4 regions of the Gottfriedia acidiceleris genome follow, and region 3 is predicted to be linked to each of the others. Evidence: riboswitches for the same ligand, from Rfam matches in the RefSeq annotation. Region 3 holds a riboswitch; each other region holds the start of a gene.
What was found. Region 3 has a riboswitch for S-adenosylmethionine ahead of MY490_RS13875 (trans-sulfuration enzyme family protein). Riboswitches for the same ligand answer to the same signal wherever they lie in the genome.
Positions count from the first base shown of each region.

Region 1 (3,172 bases), 370 kb from region 3:
GTGACTGGAAGGTTCATGCTAAAAATTTAAGTCCTGGTGGTTGGGGCTTTTCTGATGTTAATTCTTTTATTCCAGATAATGATGATACTGGTGCAGTTTTAAGGGCATTAAGTAGAAATGCTTTGGATCACTCCACAATTCATGAAAGTTGGTTAAGGGGAGTTCATTTTTTACTTGGACTTCAAAATGATGATGGTGGTTGGGGAGCTTTCGAAAAAAATGTAACGAATAAGTGGTTAACATTTTTACCAATTGAAAATGCTAAAGATGCAATCATTGATCCTTCAACTGCGGATCTAACAGGACGTATTTTAGAATTTATTGGACACTATACGACGATTTCAAATGATGATCTGATTGTGCAAAAGACGGTTAATTGGCTTTTAAAAAACCAAAAATCAAATGGTAGTTGGTATGGTAGATGGGGTATTTGTTATATTTATGGGACTTGGGCAGCAATTACAGGTCTCAGAGCCGTGGGAATTCGTAAAAATCATGAGGCAATTAAAAAAGCTGAGAAATGGTTAGTTAGTATTCAAAATGAAGACGGAGGTTGGGGAGAGTCAGGACTTTCACCTGTTAAAAATAAATATGTTCCTTTAAAATATAGTACACCTAGTCAAACTGCGTGGGCAGTTGATACTTTACTTTCAATTCGTAATAAAGAAGATGAAGTAATTAGAAAAGGGATAAAATTTTTAACTACTCAAAGTGAATTATCAAATAAAGCATTAACTTATCCAACTGGATTAGGATTACCTGGTCAGTTTTATATTGACTATCATAGCTATAATGAAATTTATCCGCTATTAGCACTAGCACACTATAAAAATAGTTAAATAATACTATTATGTAAACAAAATAAATTTATTTTTGGAAATCTTTCCATAAATGTCTTTTCTTTATCATATAAATATAGTAAACTGTTTTATATTGAATATAACTAAATAATCCTTATCGAGAGTGGTGGAGGGACTGGCCCTTTGAAACCCGGCAACTTTAGCGAAAGCTAAAAAGTGCTAAATCCAGCATGTTTAAAACATGAGAGATAAGGCGTGATCTGTACTTAAACGTCATTCTCTCATTTTTTTTGAGAGAATGGCGTTTTTTATTTTATATAAACGGGAAGTGATTGAATGGGCTTATTGGAAAAGTTAAAAGATGGAATTGTTTTAGGTGACGGCGCAATGGGAACGCTTTTGTATTCTGGCGGACTTCACAGTTGTTTTGAAGAACTTAATATTACTGAGCGTGATCGAATCATTCATATACATGAACAATATATAGATGCTGGCGCAGAAGTAATTCAAACTAATTCGTACGGTGCTAATGCTGGAAAACTGAGACAATATGGTTTGGAAAAGCTGGTTAAGCAAATTAATCAAATGGCTGTTAGAAATGCTAGAGCGGCATCAAAAGGAAGAGCATTAGTAATCGGTGGTATAGGTGGAATGAAATATGTAGGTTCTACTTTTACGACACCTTTAGAACGTGAAATGATGCTGCTTGAGCAAGCTTCAGCGTTACTAGAAGAAGGCGTAGATGGGATCATGCTTGAAACATTTTATGATGAAAATGAATTATATGATGCTGTGAATCTATTAAGAGGAAGAACGGATTTACCTATTATTGCACAAGTCACACTACAAGAAATTGGCATTATGCAAAGTGGCCAATATATCGAAAAAATTCTTCCTAGTTTAATTGATTTGGGAGCAGATGTAGTTGGAATCAATTGTCATCTAGGACCACTTCATATGTTGGAGTCATTAAATACGGTTTCTTTACCAACGAATGGGTACTTATCGGCATTTCCTAATTCAGGATTACCACTTTACAATGAGGGAAAATACGTATACAAATCGAATCCAGAATATTTTGAAGATATGGCAAAACCATTTATTGAACAAGGTATAAGACTAATCGGTGGATGTTGTGGTACAACACCAGCTCATATCTCTGCTTTACGAAGTAAGATTGATACTTTACAGCCTGTAACAAAAAAAGATGTGAAAAACAGAACAATTAAAATTACAATCCATAATCAAGAAGAACGAAAGAATGAAACGCTAGCTGAAAAGGCAAAAAAGAGAACGACGATCATTGCAGAGCTAGATCCACCAAAAACATTACAAACTAGAAAGTTTTTTGAAGGAGCAAAAGCATTACATAGCGCAGGGGCTGATGCAATTACGCTAGCAGATAATCCACTAGCTTCACCTAGAATTTCGAATGTAGCGATGGCTTCACTGCTTCAAAGATTAGATGTACCAGTTTTGACACATTTAACTTGTAGAGATCGGAATATGATTGGACTTCAATCTCATTTAATGGGGCTATCAACTTTAGGATTAAATGAAGTTCTTGCTATTACCGGTGATCCAGCAAGGGTAGGCGATTTTCCAGGTGCAACTTCTGTATATGATGTAGCATCACTTGAACTAATTCGGATGATTAAAGAAATGAATGAAGGTAGACTTTATTCTGGTAAAAGCTTAGGAAATGGAACGAGATTTTCAGTCGCTGCAGCTTTTAACCCAAATGTTCGGAAATTTGATGCGGCAATTAAAAGACTTGAGAAAAAGGTCGAGGCGGGAGCGGATTATTTTTTAACGCAGCCAATTTATGATTTTGAAACGATTGATAAGTTATATGAGTCAACTCGTCATATTAAACAGCCAATTTTTATTGGAATTATGCCACTAGTTAGTAAGAAGAATGCTGATTTTATCCATTATGAAGTTCCAGGAATTACTTTATCAGAAGAGGTAAGAAATAGAATTTCATCAGTTGAACCAGAAAGAGCAGTTGATGAAGGTAAAAAAATTGCGAAAGAGCTTATTGATTATGTTAAGGATAAATTTAATGGCATTTATTTTATCACTCCATTTTTGAAGTATGAAATAACAGAGGACTTAATTCAATTTACTAAAAGTAGCAATAAAGAGGAGATTCAACTATGAAAACTTTAGATATCGCACTAAAAGAAAAAATATTACTTCTTGATGGAGCAATGGGAACGATGATCCAGCAAAGAAACTTAACAGCAGAAGACTTTGGTGGAGAAGATTACGAAGGTTGTAATGAATATTTAGTTGTTACAAGGCCGGATGTTATACAAGAAATTCATGAGGAGTATATATTTGCTGGTTCCGACATTATCGAAACGAAC
Region 1 covers NZ_CP096034.1:2,536,281-2,539,452, reverse strand. The annotation lists gene MY490_RS12110 (terpene cyclase/mutase family protein) at 1-839, shown strand, start outside; SAM riboswitch class I at 952-1,055, shown strand; gene MY490_RS12105 (bifunctional homocysteine S-methyltransferase/methylenetetrahydrofolate reductase) at 1,137-2,963, shown strand; gene metH (methionine synthase) at 2,960-3,172, shown strand, end outside.
Region 1: it holds a riboswitch for S-adenosylmethionine, as region 3 does, so the genes downstream of both, MY490_RS12105 (bifunctional homocysteine S-methyltransferase/methylenetetrahydrofolate reductase) here and MY490_RS13875 (trans-sulfuration enzyme family protein) in region 3, are expected to answer to the same signal.

Region 2 (3,172 bases), 1.2 Mb from region 3:
CTTCTAAAATGCTAGAAATTGTAAATGAGATTCTGCCAAATTTACCTCTAAGTAAGGTGAATATTAATGAAATAGTGGAAGAAGCTCAAAGCTGGAAGGTTGAAAGTGTACCTTGTTTACTTATTTTTGAAAATGGGGAAATGAAACAAAAAATTTACGCTTTCCAGTCTGTACCATATTTACATGAATTGTTAAAAAAATATAATTTATATATTAAACGATGAGTGCATACTATTTGCACTCTTTTTATTTGGCTTAAAATATTTCCAGATATTAGACATATTTCTCGGGAAATGAGTTGAATGCTGTAGAAATAAAATTAAAATATAGATTATTATCAAGGTAAATGTCGAGCGAATTATAAAGAATACACCTCTTATCTATGAGAAAATAAGATTAAAGAATCCGGAAGAGGTGTTTATTATGGAAATCAAGGAGTGGATTGGACAAGCTAGAAACTTATTTATAAAAAAAGAATATTTGCAAATTATTTTGCCAATCGAAGAAAGGATTGTAGAATTTAACTGTCTAAATGAAAAAGTGTATATAAAGTTAAGTAAAAAGGCTCCTTTTATCGAGATAATTGATCGTTCGATTCCGCAACTTAGAGTTAATTTTTCAAAAGATGGATGGGAATATCTAAATTCAGGTTCGCAAAGGTTAGGACTCTTAATAAAACTAAGTGATGCTTCTTTTGAAGGGAACTATCGATTATTACTACTAATGGAAACAATTTTTCAATATACGAGTGTTAATAACGAAAAAAAACTTTTAGAAAATTGTTGACAACTAGTGTCTAACTTTGTAGAATTGGACTTACGTTAAAGAAATTGCGTTAAACAACTTAATAGATCGTAAGTTAACTCTTATCGAGAGAGGTGGAGGGACTGTGCCCTGTGAAACCCAGCAACCGTCAATGATTGTCATTGAAATGGTGCTAATTCCTGCAAAGCATATGCTTTGAGAGATGAGAGAAAGGAATACTTTTTGTATGTTAAACCTTTCTGCTCATGTGAGTTGAAAGGTTTTTTTGTTTTATGCGACTAAAAAAGTACTTACTTACAAAAAATTGAAAGATAAGTTGTTAGAATGTTTTGAAAGGAGATCAAGTGTATGATTCAAATAAATAATGTAAGTAAAACATACAAAGGTAAAAAGGGCACAGTTACCGCAGTACAAAATGTTTCGTTAACGATCGAAGCGGGTGAAATTTTTGGCATGATCGGATATAGCGGCGCAGGGAAAAGTACGCTATTACGAATGCTAAATGGACTTGAGTCACCTACATCGGGTGAAGTGATTATTAATGGTCAATCGATTTCTAAATGCTCATCAAGTCAGTTAAGAAAAGCAAGACAGAAAATAGGGATGATTTTTCAACATTTTAATTTATTGTGGTCGAGAACAGTATTAGAAAATATACTTTTCCCACTTGAAATTGCTAAAGTTTCAAGAAAGGAAAGCATTAATCGTGCAAAAGAATTAATTAAACTTGTAGGTCTTGAAGGAAGAGAAAATGCTTATCCTTCTGAACTTAGTGGAGGTCAAAAGCAACGTGTCGGAATTGCAAGAGCACTTGCTAATAACCCAGATGTTCTTTTATGCGATGAAGCAACTTCTGCATTAGATCCTGAAACAACAGATTCAATATTAGCTTTACTGACAAATATTAATAAGCAGCTTGGTATTACAATTATCCTAATTACTCATGAAATGCATGTAATTCAAAAGATATGCCAACGAGTAGCTGTAATGGAAAACGGAAATGTAGTAGAAGAGGGCCATGTTGTTGATGTATTTACTCGTCCTAAACAAGCAATTACAAAGAAATTTGTGACGCAAATCAAAGGCAATGATGAAGAATTAGACAGTGAAGTAATTTCTGAAGGTGATGGGAAGGATAATACTTATAAGCTAACCTTTAAAAATGGTCAAGCAGATCAACCTCATATTTCTGAGGTTGTTAAGCACTTTGATATAGAAATTAACATTTTGCAAGGAAAAATTGTTCAAACTGCTGAAGGCTCTTATGGGACAATGAAGATTCAACTTGTTGGAGACATAAATAACATCAAAGAGGCAATTGCTTACTTAGAATCAAAACAAGTTGAAGTGGAGGTAGCATAAGATGACACAACTTTTTCCGAATGTTGATTGGGATGCAATGCTTTTAGCTACTCATGAAACATTATTCATGACAGTAATCGCTGCTCTTGCAACGTTCATTTTTGGACTAATAATAGGTTTATTCTTATTTTTAACTAGTAAAGATCAGCTTCTTGAAAATAAATTTTTTAATACAATCCTAGCAGCGTTTGTAAATATTTTTCGTTCAATACCGTTTATCATTTTAATTATTTTATTAATTCCATTTACGATCTTTATACTTGGCTCTATGCTTGGAGCAAAAGCAGCATTACCTGCATTAATTATTGGTGCTGCACCATTCTATGCAAGGATGGTCGAAATCGGATTACGTGAAATTGATAAAGGTGTTATCGAAGCTGCAAGAGCAATGGGAGCTAGCACATTTACAATCATCGTAAAAGTATTAATTCCAGAAGCATTACCAGCAATTATTTCAGGTTTAACTGTTACTACAATTGCAATTGTTGGTTATACAGCAATGGCTGGTGTAGTAGGTGGTGGTGGACTTGGTAACTTAGCATTTATGGAAGGATACCAACGCTCTAATAACCAAGTAACGCTTGTTGCGACAGTAATTATTTTATTAATCGTATTCATTCTTCAATTTATTGGTGATTTAGTAACAACAAAAATAGATAAAAGAGCTTAATCATATAAGGGAGGAACTGACAATGAATTTCAAAAAAATCGTAGGAATTTTAGGAGCAGGTGTTTTAGCATTATCTTTAGCAGCATGTAATAAAGGTGGAGAAGATAAAAATAAAGAATTAGTGGTTGGTGCATCAAATGTACCTCACGCAGTTATTTTAGAACAAGCTAAACCTATCCTTAAAAAAGAAGGAATTAACTTAAAAATTGTTAAATTCCAAGATTATGTATTACCAAATAAAGCACTAGCTTCGAAAGAATTAGATGCAAACTATTTCCAACACATTCCATATTTAGAATCTCAAATGAAAGAAAATGGTTATAAATTTGAAAACGCTGGTGGGATCCACATCGAGCCAATCGGAGTCTACTCTAA
Region 2 covers NZ_CP096034.1:4,118,397-4,121,568, reverse strand. The annotation lists gene MY490_RS19570 (thioredoxin family protein) at 1-224, shown strand, start outside; gene MY490_RS19565 (hypothetical protein) at 424-786, shown strand; SAM riboswitch class I at 864-974, shown strand; gene MY490_RS19560 (methionine ABC transporter ATP-binding protein) at 1,114-2,127, shown strand; gene MY490_RS19555 (methionine ABC transporter permease) at 2,129-2,797, shown strand; gene metQ (MetQ/NlpA family ABC transporter substrate-binding protein) at 2,820-3,172, shown strand, end outside.
Region 2: it holds a riboswitch for S-adenosylmethionine, as region 3 does, so the genes downstream of both, MY490_RS19560 (methionine ABC transporter ATP-binding protein) here and MY490_RS13875 (trans-sulfuration enzyme family protein) in region 3, are expected to answer to the same signal.

Region 3 (3,172 bases):
CGATTCCGAAACGATTTAATACTTTTGTCGCTATTCTAAATGTTCCTCCATACACATCTTCACAAATGACTATATGATCTCCAGCTGAGAACAAAGATAATACAGATGAGATTGCAGCCATGCCTGATGAAAACGCAAAGCCGCGCACACCATTTTCTAATTTTGCAATTGTATTTTCTAGCGCTTCTCTTGTTGGATTTCCACTTCTTGCATAGTCGTATTTACTAAAATTCTCTATATCAAATTGATGAAATGTTGAAGTCTGATAAATAGGTATACTTAACGCTCCTGTTGCCTGATCTATTTCGTTGCCATTATGAATTAATTTCGTTCCAAATTGCATACTCATCACCCCAATGCATTTTCTAAGTCATTTAATAAATCATCAATATGTTCAATACCAACAGATAATCGAAGTGTATGGTCATCTAGACCAAGCTTTCTTTTAAATTCTTCTGGCATTTCTGAATGAGTTTGCGTATGAGGATACGTAATTAATGATTCAACTCCACCTAAGCTTTCTGCGAATGTAATGACTTTAACGCTACCTAAGACCTGTTCAACCAAACTTAAATCTTTCACTTTAAATGAAATCATCGCACCAAATCCAGTTGCTTGTTCTTTAATAATTGAATACCCTTTATGTGTTGGTAACCCTACATAATATACATCAGTAACATTTGGATGATTTTCTAAAAACTTCGCAAGTACAATTGCATTTTTTTGACTGTATTCCATGCGTAAATGTAATGTTTTAATTCCTCTTAAAATTAACCAAGAGTCAAAAGGAGCTAATGTTGCACCTGTTGATTTTTGATAATAACGAATTCGTTCATTCGTATATTCTGAATTAGTCACGACAAAACCAGCAAGTGTATCATTATGTCCACCTAAATACTTTGTTCCACTATGAACAACAACATCTGCCCCTAATTCAATTGGTCTAAAGAAATAAGGTGTTAAAAATGTATTATCCACAATCACAATAATATCTCGTTCTTTTGCAATCTCTACTACTCTTTTTAAATCAGTTACTTTCATCATTGGATTTGATGGTGTTTCAATAAAAATTCCTTTTGTGTTCGGTTTAAGTGCATCAAGAATATTTTCAATTTCTGTAGTATCCACAAAATTATGCTCAAGTCCATATGGTGAATAAATTTCTTCGAATAAACGATATGTACCACCGTATAAATCATCTGAAACAATTAGGTGGTCACCTTTTTTAAATAAGCTTAATACTGCAGTAACGGCTGCATTTCCTGTTGAGAATGCAACACCATAATTTGCACTTTCTAATTTTGCAACAGTATTTTCGACTTCTTCTCGAGTTGGATTTTGTAATCTTGCATAATCATACCCCGTCGATTGATGAAGTCCTGCATGCTTAAATGTAGCAGATTGATAAATTGGATAACTGATCGCACCTGTTAATGGATCATAGCCTTTACTTCCATGTACAGCTACTGTTTCAATCGATGTTTTATTCGTGTTTAAAGCCTCTTTTGTGTTAGTCATTATAAATCCCCCATTTTAGTCAAATAAAAAACCACTTCCTAAAAAATAAGAAGTGGTTATGTCCGCAAAATATACATATCGCTCTTATCTTCCAGGTTTTTCACCTGCAGGATTTAGCACTTTCTAGTTTTCACTAGAGTTGCCGGGTTTCGTCGGGCCAGTCCCTCCACCGCTCTTGATAAGATTATTAAATTATATTGATAAGTATATTAAAAACTCTGATAATTATCAATCATTTTTTTTCATCAGTTAATTATTAACTTTTCATTTCCATGCTTCAGGTAATAAACTTTGATAAAGTGTGCTCTTATATCGATCATCAATTAGTAATAAAGTCCCTTCATCTGATTCAGATCGAATAACTCTCCCACCCGCTTGCATTACTTTATTCATACCTGGAAAGACATATGCATAATAATACCCATTTTTTCCTACCGACTGAAAATGCTCCTTTAAAATATTTCTTTCTAAACAAATCTGCGGCAATCCTACACCAACTATTACGACACCATTTAATCGATCACCCTTTAAATCGATCCCTTCAGAGAATATACCACCTAATACAGCAAAGCCAACTAACGTTTCCTCATTGAGACTATCAAATTGTACAAGGAACTCTTCTCGCTCAATTTCAGTCATACCATTTTCTTGAATAATTGTTTTTATGTTAGGGTATTTCTCTTTAAATAAATCAACACTTTGAATTAAATATTGATAAGACGGATAAAAAACTAAATAATTACCTTTTCTTTTCGTAATTTCTTTATACACCGAATCAATTAATCTTTCTAAATTTCTTTCACGATCTTGATATCGTGTTGATAGAGGGTCAATTGTTACTTCCAGTTGCTCCCTATGAAAAGGAGAATCGATTGAAATTGTATAATCACGACTTTGATCACCAAGCATATCTTGAAAATATTGTATTGGCGTTAAAGTAGCTGAAAAATAGATTGTAGAGCGAAATCTTTTTATTACGTCATTCACTACTTTAGATGGATCAAGGCAAAATAACTTTAAATGAACTTCACTTTTATAAAATTCATAGTAGCATACGTAATTTTCATCAAAAAATTCTGTAATTTTGACGAAGTTAAGTGACTCAAAATAAGTATCAAGTAAAAGTTCTTTATTTTCGTCCTCGTCCATTTCCTGTAATTTTATTTCAACAATTTCATTAAATGTATGTAGAAGTTCCAATAAATCCTCATCAATTTCTTTTGAAACTGGGGTTACAACGTCCTTCCATTTCTTTCTTAATTCAATCAATCGCTTATTTATTTCATTTATTATGGCATAAAGTTCATCTTTTACATTTTTATATCTATTTTTCAACTCTAAAAATTTAGATTTGAATAGACTTGCAGAATACATTTCTCTTGCCCGATCAACAAGATTATGAGCTTCATCAATTAATAAAACTGAACTTCGTTTATGTTCATCAAATAATCGTTTCAACGATACTCTTGGATCGAAAATATAATTCACATCACAAATAATAGCATCTGAAGAATTTAATAAATCTAATGAGTATTCAAAAGGACAAACTGTATGTTTTCGTGCATATACTTCTATTTTCTCTCTGGTTAGCGCTTTTTCCGATGAAAGTATATCAAGGACAGCATCATTTATCCGGTCATAATAACCATTGGCA
Region 3 covers NZ_CP096034.1:2,910,701-2,913,872, forward strand. The annotation lists gene MY490_RS13870 (trans-sulfuration enzyme family protein) at 1-343, opposite strand, end outside; gene MY490_RS13875 (trans-sulfuration enzyme family protein) at 349-1,518, opposite strand; SAM riboswitch class I at 1,600-1,703, opposite strand; gene MY490_RS13880 (ATP-dependent DNA helicase) at 1,783-3,172, opposite strand, start outside.

Region 4 (3,172 bases), 570 kb from region 3:
AAAGGTTGTTAGATTTTTGTGGATTTTACCTTTAATCGGATTGATTGTAATTAGTTTTACATTTTTCGTCCCAATTGCTTTTTTAGGTGTTAAAGGAGTTAATGATGTAGTGTTTCCTTGGATTTTCATAACTGATTCTCTTAGGATGGAATATGGGTTTATCGAAAGAGTGCTATATTTGATGCTTTATATATTCCTTTTGTTATCACTGCTCTTTGGCATATTAACATGGCATGTTGGTTTAAAACTATTTGAAGGAATGTTCTTTAATTATAATTTGAAACCTGCTAAAAAAAGGAAATTTTATGGATATATGATCTTACTATTTTTTGGAGTCCTTACGATGATTTTGCAGATGATTACTAACGAAAGAGAATTATTTGATCTTATTAAAATATGGCAAAATATCCGTTTTCCTGCTGAAGTCATATTAGTAGGTTTAATTTTTTTCTTATCTCGGAGGCAAAGAGCATGAAACGTATTTTAACGTTATTGTTAATTATGGAATTAAGTTTTATGTCTGGTTGCCAATTACTCGATGTTGATAAACGTTTTTTTGTCGTAGGCATAGGAATCGATCAAACAGATGAAAATGGCGTCTACCTTGTGTCAGTGAAATTAGCCATCCCTTCAGCACAAGTTGGAGCAGGAAGGTCTAATTTTCAAATTATCTCTCAAAAATCAACTTCAGTTTCTGAGGCAATTAGAATAATCCAATCTTTAGTAGATAAAAAATTGGATTTTGCTCATTGTAGGATAATCGCTATCGATAAAGAGCTACTAGTTGTAAACCAAATTGATTTGATGAAGTGGTTTATTAAACGGCCAGATATTCAAGGAGTTGCTTATGTAGCTGTAGGAGAACCATCTGCAAAAGAAGCTTTATCATGGAAGGTTAAATCAGAGAGATTAGCGGGTAACGCTGTTGTGTTAGCTTTTAATGAAGAATTAAATAGGTCACCATATGTAATGACAGAGATACTTAATGATTATTATATGCGATTGAAGGAAAACGGTATAGATCCATATTTACCTATTCTTGAACCGTTCGATAGTTCCTTTAAAATTAATACTTCCGCAGTTTTTAAAGGAACAAAATTTAAAGCTGTATTAAATCGCGATGAAACAAGATTACTTAATGAGCTTTTAAATCCAGAAAAAACAACACTAATTAATGTTGGAAAAGGAAAAAATCAATTTTACGTAAGTGCTGGAAATACGAAAACTGACATGGAAATCGTTGTGCCCAAAAATAAAAAGCCATATGTAGACGTTCATATAAAGGTAAAAGGATTTATTGAGGAATCTAAAAAATCAATACATCAAAATAGAGAATTGAAAGAGTATGAGAAAATAGCATCAATATTTATGAGCTCAAGAACAAAAAAATTTCTAGAACGGCTACAGGAATTAAATGTTGATCCACTTGGACTTGGGTTAAACTTTCAAGCAAAATACGGAGTGACAAAAAAAGAAATAAATAAGTGGGAAGAAATTTATCCGAAACTTGAATTTCGAGTAAAATCAGAAGTGAACTTAAAGGGAACTGGTACTATGTATTAACTTCGATTGAATGTTAATTAAATAATTATAAAATTTTATCTTTACTAATAAATACAACAATGAAAGCGCTGTCTTAATAAAAATGTTTAAATTCCATTATTGACAATCTGTTTACTAGGATTTAAGATTCAGTTAAAGAAATTACATAATTCAAACTTATCGAGAGTGACCGAGGGATCAGGCCCTATGACGTCCGGCAACCTCCTTTTTAAGGAACGGTGCCACTTCCTGCAGAATGAAATCATTCTGATAGATAAGTCGAAAACAATTGTTTCCGATGCCTCTTTCTGAATGAAGGAGGCTTTTTCTATTTTTTATTTATTTACGCAGGAGGTTAAACAAATATAATCCCAACTTAACCAATGAGAAAACTAGATAATTTTAATGATAAAGGAGAGAATAGAAATGAAATATGGTTTTTGGTTACCGATTTTTGGAGGATGGTTACGTAATGTGGATGACGAAAGCATGCCACCAACATTTGATTATGCTAAAGAGGTCATTCAATCAGCTGAAAAATGGGGATACTCGACTACTTTAATCGCTGAATTATATTTAAACGATATTAAAGGTCCAGAGCATGATTCACTTGAAGCCTGGTCAACAGCAGCGGCACTTGCTGCAGTGACGGAAAAAATTGAAATTATGACCGCGATTCGTCCAGGTTTTCATAATCCAGCCGTAACAGCTAAAATGGCTGCTAATATCGATCAAATCAGTAACGGCCGTTTTACGCTAAACGTAGTTTCTGCATGGTGGGCAGAAGAAGCTCGTCAATATGGCGGTATTTTTACAGAACATGATGATCGTTATGCTCGTACAGAGGAGTTTATTGATGTTTTAAAAGGCTTATGGACAGAAGAAACATTCAATTATTCAGGAAAATTTTATGATTTAAAGGGTACGAAGCTTGCTCCTAAACCTGTTCAAAGACCAAATCCGATTCTTTATGCAGGTGGTGAAAGTGAAAAAGGCAAGCAAACAATTGTTGAAAAATGTGACGCATATGTGATGCACGGTGGAACAGTTGAAGAAATTAAACAGAAAGTAACAGATATGAAGGTACGTCGTGAACAAACTGGCAATGCACCTTTAAGTTCTTTCGGTATGGCTGCTTATGTTATTTGTAGAGATACAGAAGAAGAGGCTTTGGCTGAGCTTGAAAAAATTACGACTGTGAAAGATTCAAGCGGTTATGCTGGCTTTAAAGACTTCACGACAAAATCACAATTAGAGCAACAAATACAATTACAAGATTACTCAGTTTCAAATCGTGGTCTAAGACCAAATCTAGTAGGGACACCAGAGCAAATTGCAGACCGAATTTTACAATATGAAGAAGCTGACTTAGACTTATTATTATTACAATTTTCACCTCAACTAGAGGAAATGGAACGCTTTTCAAAGCAGGTTATGCCATTAGTAGAACAAAAACGTAGTTTAATAAAAAGCTAGAAAGGGGATATTAAAATGAGTAAGGTATATGTAATACATGAAAACAGTGAGTGGACAATCCATTTAACAAAAAGATTAGAGGAGCTTGGAGTTCCTTATGAGGAATGGCATTTAGATGAAGGTACGGTAGATTTATCAACAGAACCACCAGAAG
Region 4 covers NZ_CP096034.1:3,478,840-3,482,011, reverse strand. The annotation lists gene MY490_RS16500 (GerAB/ArcD/ProY family transporter) at 1-475, shown strand, start outside; gene MY490_RS16495 (Ger(x)C family spore germination protein) at 472-1,563, shown strand; SAM riboswitch class I at 1,717-1,823, shown strand; gene MY490_RS16490 (LLM class flavin-dependent oxidoreductase) at 1,969-3,018, shown strand; gene MY490_RS16485 (ATP-grasp domain-containing protein) at 3,034-3,172, shown strand, end outside.
Region 4: it holds a riboswitch for S-adenosylmethionine, as region 3 does, so the genes downstream of both, MY490_RS16490 (LLM class flavin-dependent oxidoreductase) here and MY490_RS13875 (trans-sulfuration enzyme family protein) in region 3, are expected to answer to the same signal.